Linked DNA regions of Promicromonospora sp. Populi. The protein of the gene in region 2 interacts with the protein of the main gene of each other region in a pairwise test. Links are inferred from orthologs where the notes say so. Each region holds a gene or a part of one and is shown on either strand. Other genes may lie near its edges.

The links. The genes of interacting proteins can lie anywhere in the genome.
Region 1: the proteins of rplA (region 2) and thrS interact in binary tests that used the Escherichia coli proteins (3 or more experiments, as listed by UniProt). The link is inferred for Promicromonospora sp. Populi from one-to-one orthologs.

Annotation. Positions count from the first base shown.
Region 1 is NZ_CP163528.1:1,487,622-1,491,516, reverse strand. What follows is about bases 621-3,559. They hold thrS (threonine--tRNA ligase), read left to right. Parts: upstream 621-1,077; coding sequence 1,078-3,042; downstream 3,043-3,559. Other genes in these bases: AB1046_RS06635 (HIT domain-containing protein), read left to right, coding at 3,042-3,559; AB1046_RS06645 (hypothetical protein), read left to right, coding at 711-896. Outside these bases: AB1046_RS06650 (cation:proton antiporter), read right to left, coding at 1-557; more of AB1046_RS06635, read left to right, coding at 3,560-3,608; pgsA (phosphatidylinositol phosphate synthase), read left to right, coding at 3,608-3,895. UniProt on the Escherichia coli protein: Catalyzes the attachment of threonine to tRNA(Thr) in a two-step reaction: L-threonine is first activated by ATP to form Thr-AMP and then transferred to the acceptor end of tRNA(Thr). The rate-limiting step is amino acid activation in the presence of tRNA.
Region 2 is NZ_CP163528.1:4,356,019-4,359,954, reverse strand. Bases 278-3,257 are described here. They hold rplA (50S ribosomal protein L1), read right to left. Parts: upstream 2,136-3,257; coding sequence 1,419-2,135; downstream 278-1,418. Other genes in these bases: nusG (transcription termination/antitermination protein NusG), read right to left, coding at 2,764-3,257; rplK (50S ribosomal protein L11), read right to left, coding at 2,258-2,689; AB1046_RS19740 (IS30 family transposase), read right to left, coding at 278-979. Outside these bases: more of AB1046_RS19740, read right to left, coding at 1-277; more of nusG, read right to left, coding at 3,258-3,594; preprotein translocase subunit SecE, read right to left, coding at 3,819-3,936. UniProt on the Escherichia coli protein: One of the primary rRNA binding proteins, it binds very close to the 3'-end of the 23S rRNA. Forms part of the L1 stalk. It is often not seen in high-resolution crystal structures, but can be seen in cryo_EM and 3D reconstruction models.

The DNA of each region.
Region 1 (3,895 bases), 2.9 Mb from region 2 along the record:
GCGAACACGAAGTCGCCCACGACCTCCCACAGGCTCACCGTGGCCGCCGTCGCCGCGATCGCCGACCGGAGCAGCACCAGCGCGGACGCGTCGTTGAGCAGGGACTCGCCCTCCAGCATGGTGACGCTGCGCGGGGACGCCCCGAGCCGTTTGACGATGGAGGTCGCCACGGCGTCGGTCGGGCTGACTATGGCGCCCAGGGCGATCGCGGTGGCCAGGTCGATCCCGGGGATCAGCACCCGGAAGAGCAGCCCGATCAGTACCGAGCCGATCACCACGAGCGTCACGGACAGGCCGCCGATGGCGGTGAAGTCGCGCCGGAAGTCCATGGACGGCAGCCCGACCGCCGCCGAGTACAGCAGGGGCGGCAGCACGCCGCCGAGGATCACCTCGGGCGGTACCTCGATGGCGGGCACCCATGGCAGCAGGCTCACCCCGGCGCCGATCACCACCAGCACGAGGGGCGACGCGACCCCGGCCCGGGGTGCGAGTGCCGTCACAGCGATGATCAGGGCCGCGGCGGCGACGCCGATGGCCAGGTACTCCAATGTCTCCACGGCCTGACGTTACGAGACGCAGCCGCCGTCCGCCGACCTGGCGGGCGCGCACCGGCGTGCACGGGCCGCCCGTTGCGCGTAGGTTCGAGGGGGCGGCGGGACCCCGTCGCGCGCAGGGGGTGCACGAGGTGTACCCGTTGAGAGGAGTCGCACATGGGGCTTTTTGACCAGGCCAAGGATTTCGTGACCGACCCGGACAACATCGAGAAGGCGAAGGAGCAGCTCAACGAGGGGAACGTCGACGCTGCTACCGACAAGCTCAAGGAGCTCGCGCCCGACCAGGCCGACGGCCTCATCGACACGCTGGGCGAGAAGGCCAAGGACTTCGGCCAGAGCTGATTCCCCGATCCGCCCGCGGTACGACCGCGGGTCCCGGATCGGTACGATCGAGGGGCACCGTCCGCGGACGGTGCCCCTCGATCCGTTTCTTCTCCAGTTTCCAAGGAGCACTCCTGTGTCCGACGTCGCATCGCCGCCCAGCCCCGTCGACCTCGCCGGTGGCGAGACCCCCGCGCAGAACTTGACGGAGGCGACGACGACCGCTGCCGCGACCACCGGTATCGAGCTGTACCGCGAGCGCCGCGACGTCGTGGTGGTGCGCGTGGACGGCGAGCTGTGGGACCTCGACCGGGAGATCCCGGCCGGCAGCAAGGTCGAGCCGGTGACGCTGGGCGAGCCGGACGGCCTGGCGGTGCTGCGGCACAGCGCCGCGCACGTGCTGGCGCAGGCGGTGCAGCAGGTCAACCCGGACGCGAAGCTGGGCATCGGCCCGCCGGTCACCGACGGTTTCTACTACGACTTCGACGTCGAGACGCCGTTCACGCCCGAGGACCTGAAGAACCTCGACAAGGTCATGGGCCGCATCATCAAGGAGGGCCAGACGTTCCGCCGTCGGGTCGTCACCGAGGACGAGGCCCGCGTGGAGCTGGCGGGCGAGCCGTACAAGCTGGAGCTGATCGGCCTCAAGGGCGGCTCGGGCGACAGCGAGAACGGTGAGGCCGTCGAGGTGGGCGGCGCCGAGCTGACCATCTACGACAACGTCCGGGGCGCGGGTCGCGAGAGCGAGACCGTGGTCTGGAGCGACCTGTGCCGCGGCCCGCACCTGCCGAGCACCCGCCTGATCGGCAACGGCGTGCAGCTCATGCGCTCGGCCGCCGCTTACTGGCGCGGCAGCGAGAAGAACCCGATGCTGCAGCGCGTGTACGGCACGGCGTGGCCCACCAAGGACGAGCTCAAGGCGCACCTGGACCGGCTGGCCGAGGCCGAGCGGCGCGACCACCGGCGCATCGGCGCCGAGATGGACCTGTTCAGCTTCCACGACGAGGTCGGCTCCGGGCTGCCGCTGTTCCACCCCAAGGGTGGCGTGATCAAGCGGGTCATGGAGGACTACGTGCGCCAGCGGCACATCGAGGAGGGGTTCTCCTACGTCGGTACGCCGCACATCAGCAAGGACGGGCTGTTCCACACCTCGGGGCACCTGCCGTACTACTCGGACACCATGTTCCCGGAGATGGACCTCGAGGGGTCCAAGTACCGGCTCAAGGCCATGAACTGCCCGATGCACAACCTGATCTTCGCGTCGCGCGGACGCTCGTACCGAGAGCTGCCGCTGCGCCTGTTCGAGTTCGGCTCGGTCTACCGGTACGAGAAGTCGGGCGTCGTGCAGGGGCTGACCCGCGTGCGCGGCCTGACCCAGGACGACTCGCACTCGTACGTGACGCCGGAGCAGGCGCCGTCGGAGGTCAAGCACCTGCTGAACTTCATGCTCAGCGTGCTGCGCGACTTCGGCCTGGACGAGTTCTACCTGGAGCTGTCCACGCGCGACGACGCGAAGCCGGACAAGTTCGTCGGCTCGGACGAGGACTGGGCCGCCGCGACGAAGATCCTGGAGGAGGTCGGGCGCGAGACCGGGCTGGAGCTCGTGGCGGACCCGGGCGGCGCCGCGTTCTACGGCCCGAAGATCTCCGTGCAGGCGAAGGACGCCATCGGGCGCACCTGGCAGATGGGCACCGTGCAGTACGACTTCAACCAGCCCAAGGGCTTCGGGCTGGAGTACGCGGCTGCCGACGGCACCCGTCAGCAGCCGGTGATGATCCACTCGGCCAAGTTCGGCTCCATCGAGCGGTTCATGGGTGTGCTCATCGAGCACTACGCGGGCGCCTTCCCGGCCTGGCTCGCGCCCGTGCAGGTCAAGCTGGTCCCCGTCGCCGACGCGTTCGACGACTACGTGAAGGACGTCGCCGCGCAGCTCACGGCGCGGGGTATCCGCGTCGAGCTGGACCTCTCCGACGACCGGTTCGGCAAGAAGATCCGCAACGCGTCCAAGGAGAAGGTGCCGTTCACGCTCATCGCCGGCGGTGAGGACGTCGAGGCCGGCGCCGTGTCGTTCCGGTTCCGCGACGGCACGCAGGAGAACGGGGTGCCCGTGGCGGACGCCGTCGAACGCATCGCGGCGGCAGTGGCCGAGCGGTCGCAGCAGGCCTGATGGAGCCCACCGCGCAGGACGCCGCGGACTTCGGCCCGAGGGACGACGGGCTGCAGCGGCTCTGGACGCCGCACCGGATGGTCTACATCGGCGGGCAGGACCGGCCGGCCGACTCGACGGCTCAGACGTGCCCGTTCTGCCGCATCCCGGCGGGCGACGACGAGCAGGGTCTCGTCGTCGCCCGCGGGCAGCGGTGCTATGTAGTGCTGAACCTGTACCCGTACAACTCAGGGCACCTGATGGTGCTCCCGTACCGGCACGTGTCGGACTACACGGACCTGGACGCGGCCGAGACCGTGGAGCTGGCGCAGATGACTCAGCAGGCCATGCGCGTGTCGCGCGCCGTGTATGCCCCGGCAGGCTTCAACCTAGGTATCAACCAGGGCGAGGTCGCAGGTGCGGGCATTGCCGCGCACCTGCACCAGCACGTGGTGCCCCGCTGGCTGGGCGACGCGAACTTCCTGCCCGTGGTGGGCCAGACCAAGGCGATGCCCGAGCTGCTGGGGGACACCCGCCGTCGGCTCGCCCAGGCCTGGGGGACCGTGGGGGGTCGAGAGGAGATCTGATGTTACGGAGCCTGCGCTCCTTCATGGGCAGGGTGTTCACCCCCCTGGCCCGCCTGCTGCTCGCGCTGCGGGTCTCGCCCGACGCCGTGACCATCGCCGGCACGCTGATCGTCACAGCGATCTCCCTGACGCTGTTCCCCCTGGGGTACACGCTCGTGGGCGGGCTCCTGGTCGGCTTCTTCGTCCTGTTCGACTCGCTCGACGGCGTGATGGCGCGGATGGCGGGCCGCTCCGGGCCGTGGGGCGCGTTCCTGGACTCCACGCTGGACCGCGTGGCCGACGGCGCC
Region 2 (3,936 bases):
TGCGTGGTCGGCCGTTGAGTCGCTGGGCGACACGCTCGAGGTCTGTGGCTGTGTGGACTGACAGGTCGGTGCCCTTGGGGAAGTACTGGCGCAGGAGCCCGTTGGTGTTCTCGTTGCTGCCGCGCTGCCATGGAGAGTGCGGGTCGCAGAAGTAGACCGGCACGCCGGTCGCCACGGTGAACTGCTTGTGCGCAGCCATCTCGCAGCCCTGGTCCCAGGTCAGCGACCCGCGCAGGTGCTCGGGCAACGTCTTGATCAGCGGCACGAGCACGTCGCGGACTTCCTCGGCGGTGTGCCCGCCGGGTAGGTGCCCGAGCATCACGTAGCGCGTCGAGCGTTCAACGAGAGTCACGATCGCGGACTGGGAGCCGGTGCCGACGATCAGGTCGCCTTCCCAGTGGCCGGGCACGGCCCGGTCGGCGACCTCGGCAGGGCGCTCGGAGATCATGACCATCTCGTCGACGAACCGGGGCGCGCGCTGCTCTGGGCTCCTGTGCGGTTTGCGGCGAGTGCGTCCGGTGCGCAGCGCATCGGTGACCTCACGTCGTAGCCCGCCACGGGCCTGGACGTAGATCGCCTGGTAGATCGTCTCCGTGCTCACCCGCATGCTCTCGTCGTGGGGAAACTCCTGCACCAGAGCGTGGCAGATCTGCTCGGGCGACCACTGCTCGGCCAGCCGGGCCGCGACATAGTCGCGCAGCGGACCGTCCTGGGCGAGCTTGGACGTCCTGGACCGTGCGCGGCTGGTCGCCCACGCCCGCTGCGCCCGGTGCGGCCGGTAGTCACCCTGGGTCGAGCGGGCGTCGAGCTCGCGCTTGATCGTGGACGCCGGCCGGCCCAGCGCCCGCCCGATCGCCCGCAGCGACTGACCTCGTCGACGCAGATCCGCGATCTGTTCCCGTTCCGCCACCGTCAGGAACCGGGGATGCAGCTGCGCCTCGAGGGCCGCGAGAGACGGCGCCAAGGACGTGGGGACGATGGTGGTCACACCGGTCTTGTAGTCGATCAGACGACCGTCGGGGCGCAGGCGCGTGTGTTTACCCTTGCGGATCCCGTGGTCCCAGTCCTCGGCCGTGCGCTCATGGACCCCGACCTGCGCTGCAGCATCACGTCGTCGAACACCGGCCGCGCGAAGCCGGTCGTACTCCGCCCGCCGCGGATGCCCGGCCCTGCCGGGCTTGCCACGCCCGCGAACACCAGCCCTGCGCGCCCACCCGCCCGCCGTCGCGCGGTTCACACCGACAACCCGAGCAGCACCCGAGATGCTGCCATTCTCCCGGTCCAAGGCCTCGAAGAACCTCGCTCTCAACTCCTCAGAAACCACGATCCCCGCAACTCCCTGAAATCCAGGGTGTTGCGGGGATCGGTAGAACCCGCCTTGAGGGATGCGGGCCTTCTCGCGCTCAGGAGCGCTCGGCTCAGGCCGAGGCGTCTTCCAGCAGCTTGGTGGTCTTGCTCTGGTCCAGCGGGATGCCGGGGCCCATCGTCGTGGTCATGGTCGCCTTGCTGATGTAGCGACCCTTCGCGGACGACGGCTTGAGGCGCAGGACCTCGTCGAGCGCTGCCGCGTAGTTCTCCAGCAGCTGGGTCTCCGTGAAGGAGGCCTTGCCGATGATGAAGTGCAGGTTCGCGTGCTTGTCGACGCGGAACTCGATCTTGCCGCCCTTGATGTCGGTGACAGCCTTGGTCACGTCCATCGTCACGGTGCCGGTCTTCGGGTTCGGCATGAGGCCGCGGGGGCCCAGCACCTTACCGAGGCGACCGACCTTGCCCATGAGGTCCGGCGTGGCAACTGCCGCGTCGAAGTCCGTGTAGCCGGCGGCCACCTTCTCGATCAGGTCGTCGCCGCCGACCTCGTCGGCACCGGCCGCGCGGGCCTCCTCCGCCTTGGCGGCGTTGGCGAACACGATGACCTTGGCGGTCTTGCCCGTGCCGTTCGGCAGGTTGACCGTGCCACGGACCATCTGGTCCGCCTTGCGCGGGTCGACGCTCAGCCGGAACGCAACCTCGACGGTCGCGTCGTACTTGACGGTGGCGGTCTCCTTGGCGAGCTTGATCGCGTCGAGCGGCGCGTACAGCGCGTCGCTGTCGATCTTCTCTGCGGCGGCGAGGTACGCCTTGCTGCGCTTAGCCATGTTTCTCTCCTTGTGGTCGTAGCGGGCCCGATGGCCCTGCCACTGTGTTGGTTCGTTGTGGGCGCGATAGTTGCTACTACGCGCCCGTCATGGGCGCAAAGATCGCGCCCACAACGATGGGATCACTCGGAAACGGTGATGCCCATGGAGCGGGCCGTGCCCGCGATGATCAGCGAAGCGGCGTCGAGGTCGTTCGCGTTCAGGTCCGGCAGCTTGGTCGTGGCGATCTCACGGACCTGGGCCTTCGTGATCGAGGCGACCTTGACCGTGTGCGGCGTCGGCGAGCCCTTGGGCACACCAGCGGCCTTCTTGATCAGCTCGGCGGCCGGCGGGGTCTTGGTGATGAACGTGAACGAGCGGTCCTCGTACACCGTGATCTCGACCGGGACGACGTTGCCGCGCTGCGACTCGGTCGCGGCGTTGTACGCCTTGCAGAACTCCATGATGTTCACGCCGTGCTGACCCAGTGCGGGGCCGATCGGCGGAGCCGGCGTCGCTGCGCCAGCGTTGATCTGCAGCTTGATGAGGCCGGAGACCTTCTTCTTCGGGGGCATGCTTTTCTACCTTCTGTTCGATTAGGCCGACGCCGTGGGCGATGACCCGGTTGCAAATGCTGAGGAACGAACGGTCAGATCTTGGCGACCTGGTTGAACCCCAGCTCGACCGGGGTCTCCCGGCCGAAGATTGAGACGAGGACCTTGAGCTTCTGGGCCTCGACGTTGATCTCGGAGATCGAGGCGGGCAGCGTGTCGAACGGACCGTCGGTCACGGTCACCGACTCGCCGACCTCGAAGTCGACGTGGACCGGGGCCTTGCCACCGGTCGCCCCGCCGCCACCGGCGGCCGACTGGCCGGCCTCGGTCTGCTTCGGCAGCATCGACGGCGCGAGCATCGAGTAGATCTCGTCGAAGCTCAGCGGCACCGGCTGGTGCGTGTGCCCGACGAAGCCCGTGACACCCGGCGTGTGCCGCACGGCGCCCCACGACTCGTCGGTCAGGTCCATGCGCACGAGGACGTAGCCCGGGATGCGAACCCGGCTCACGATCTTCTTCTGCGCGTTCTTGATCTCGGCGACCTCTTCCATCGGAACCTCGACCTGGAAGATGAAATCTTCCATGTTCAGGCTCTGGATCCGGTTCTCGAGGTTGGTCTTCACACGCTTCTCGTAGCCGGCGTACGAGTGGATGACGTACCAGTCGCCGAACTGGGAGCGGAGGGTTCGCTTGAACTCCTCGACCTCGTCCACGATGACGTCGCCGTCGGCGTCAACGGGGCGCTCGTCGGTGGCGTCGCCCTCGACCTCACCGTCGTCCGTGGTCTCGTCGTCCGTGGTCTCGACGTCGGTCTCGGCGTCCGCAAGCACGTCCGTGTTCTCGGCGTCCAAGGGCGCGTCGACGGTCGCCTCGTCGCCGGCGGGAGGCGAGACGTTCTCCGTCTGGTCCAGAGAGTCCTGAGACACGAAACGAACCTGCTTTCTCTTCGTGCGCCGGGGCTACGCCCGGCACGGGTGTGCGTACCTCTACGAGCTGTGTCCGTCCATTGTCGCGCGAAACTGCCGCGAAGCGACAATCAGCGACAGGCGAGAACGATCACAGCGAAGTACTGCGCAGCGTGCCCCATGTGCTTGGCCGGCGCACCCGGACCGCCTGCGGCGGCGTCAACTCCCGTCGGCGAAGGCCTCGATCAGGCGAAGACCCAGCCGGCGAGCATGCCGAACGCGTAGTCCAGCGCGACCACGAAGATCATGACCACGATCAGGAAGACGAGCACAACGGTGGTGTACGTCACGAGCTCGGAACGC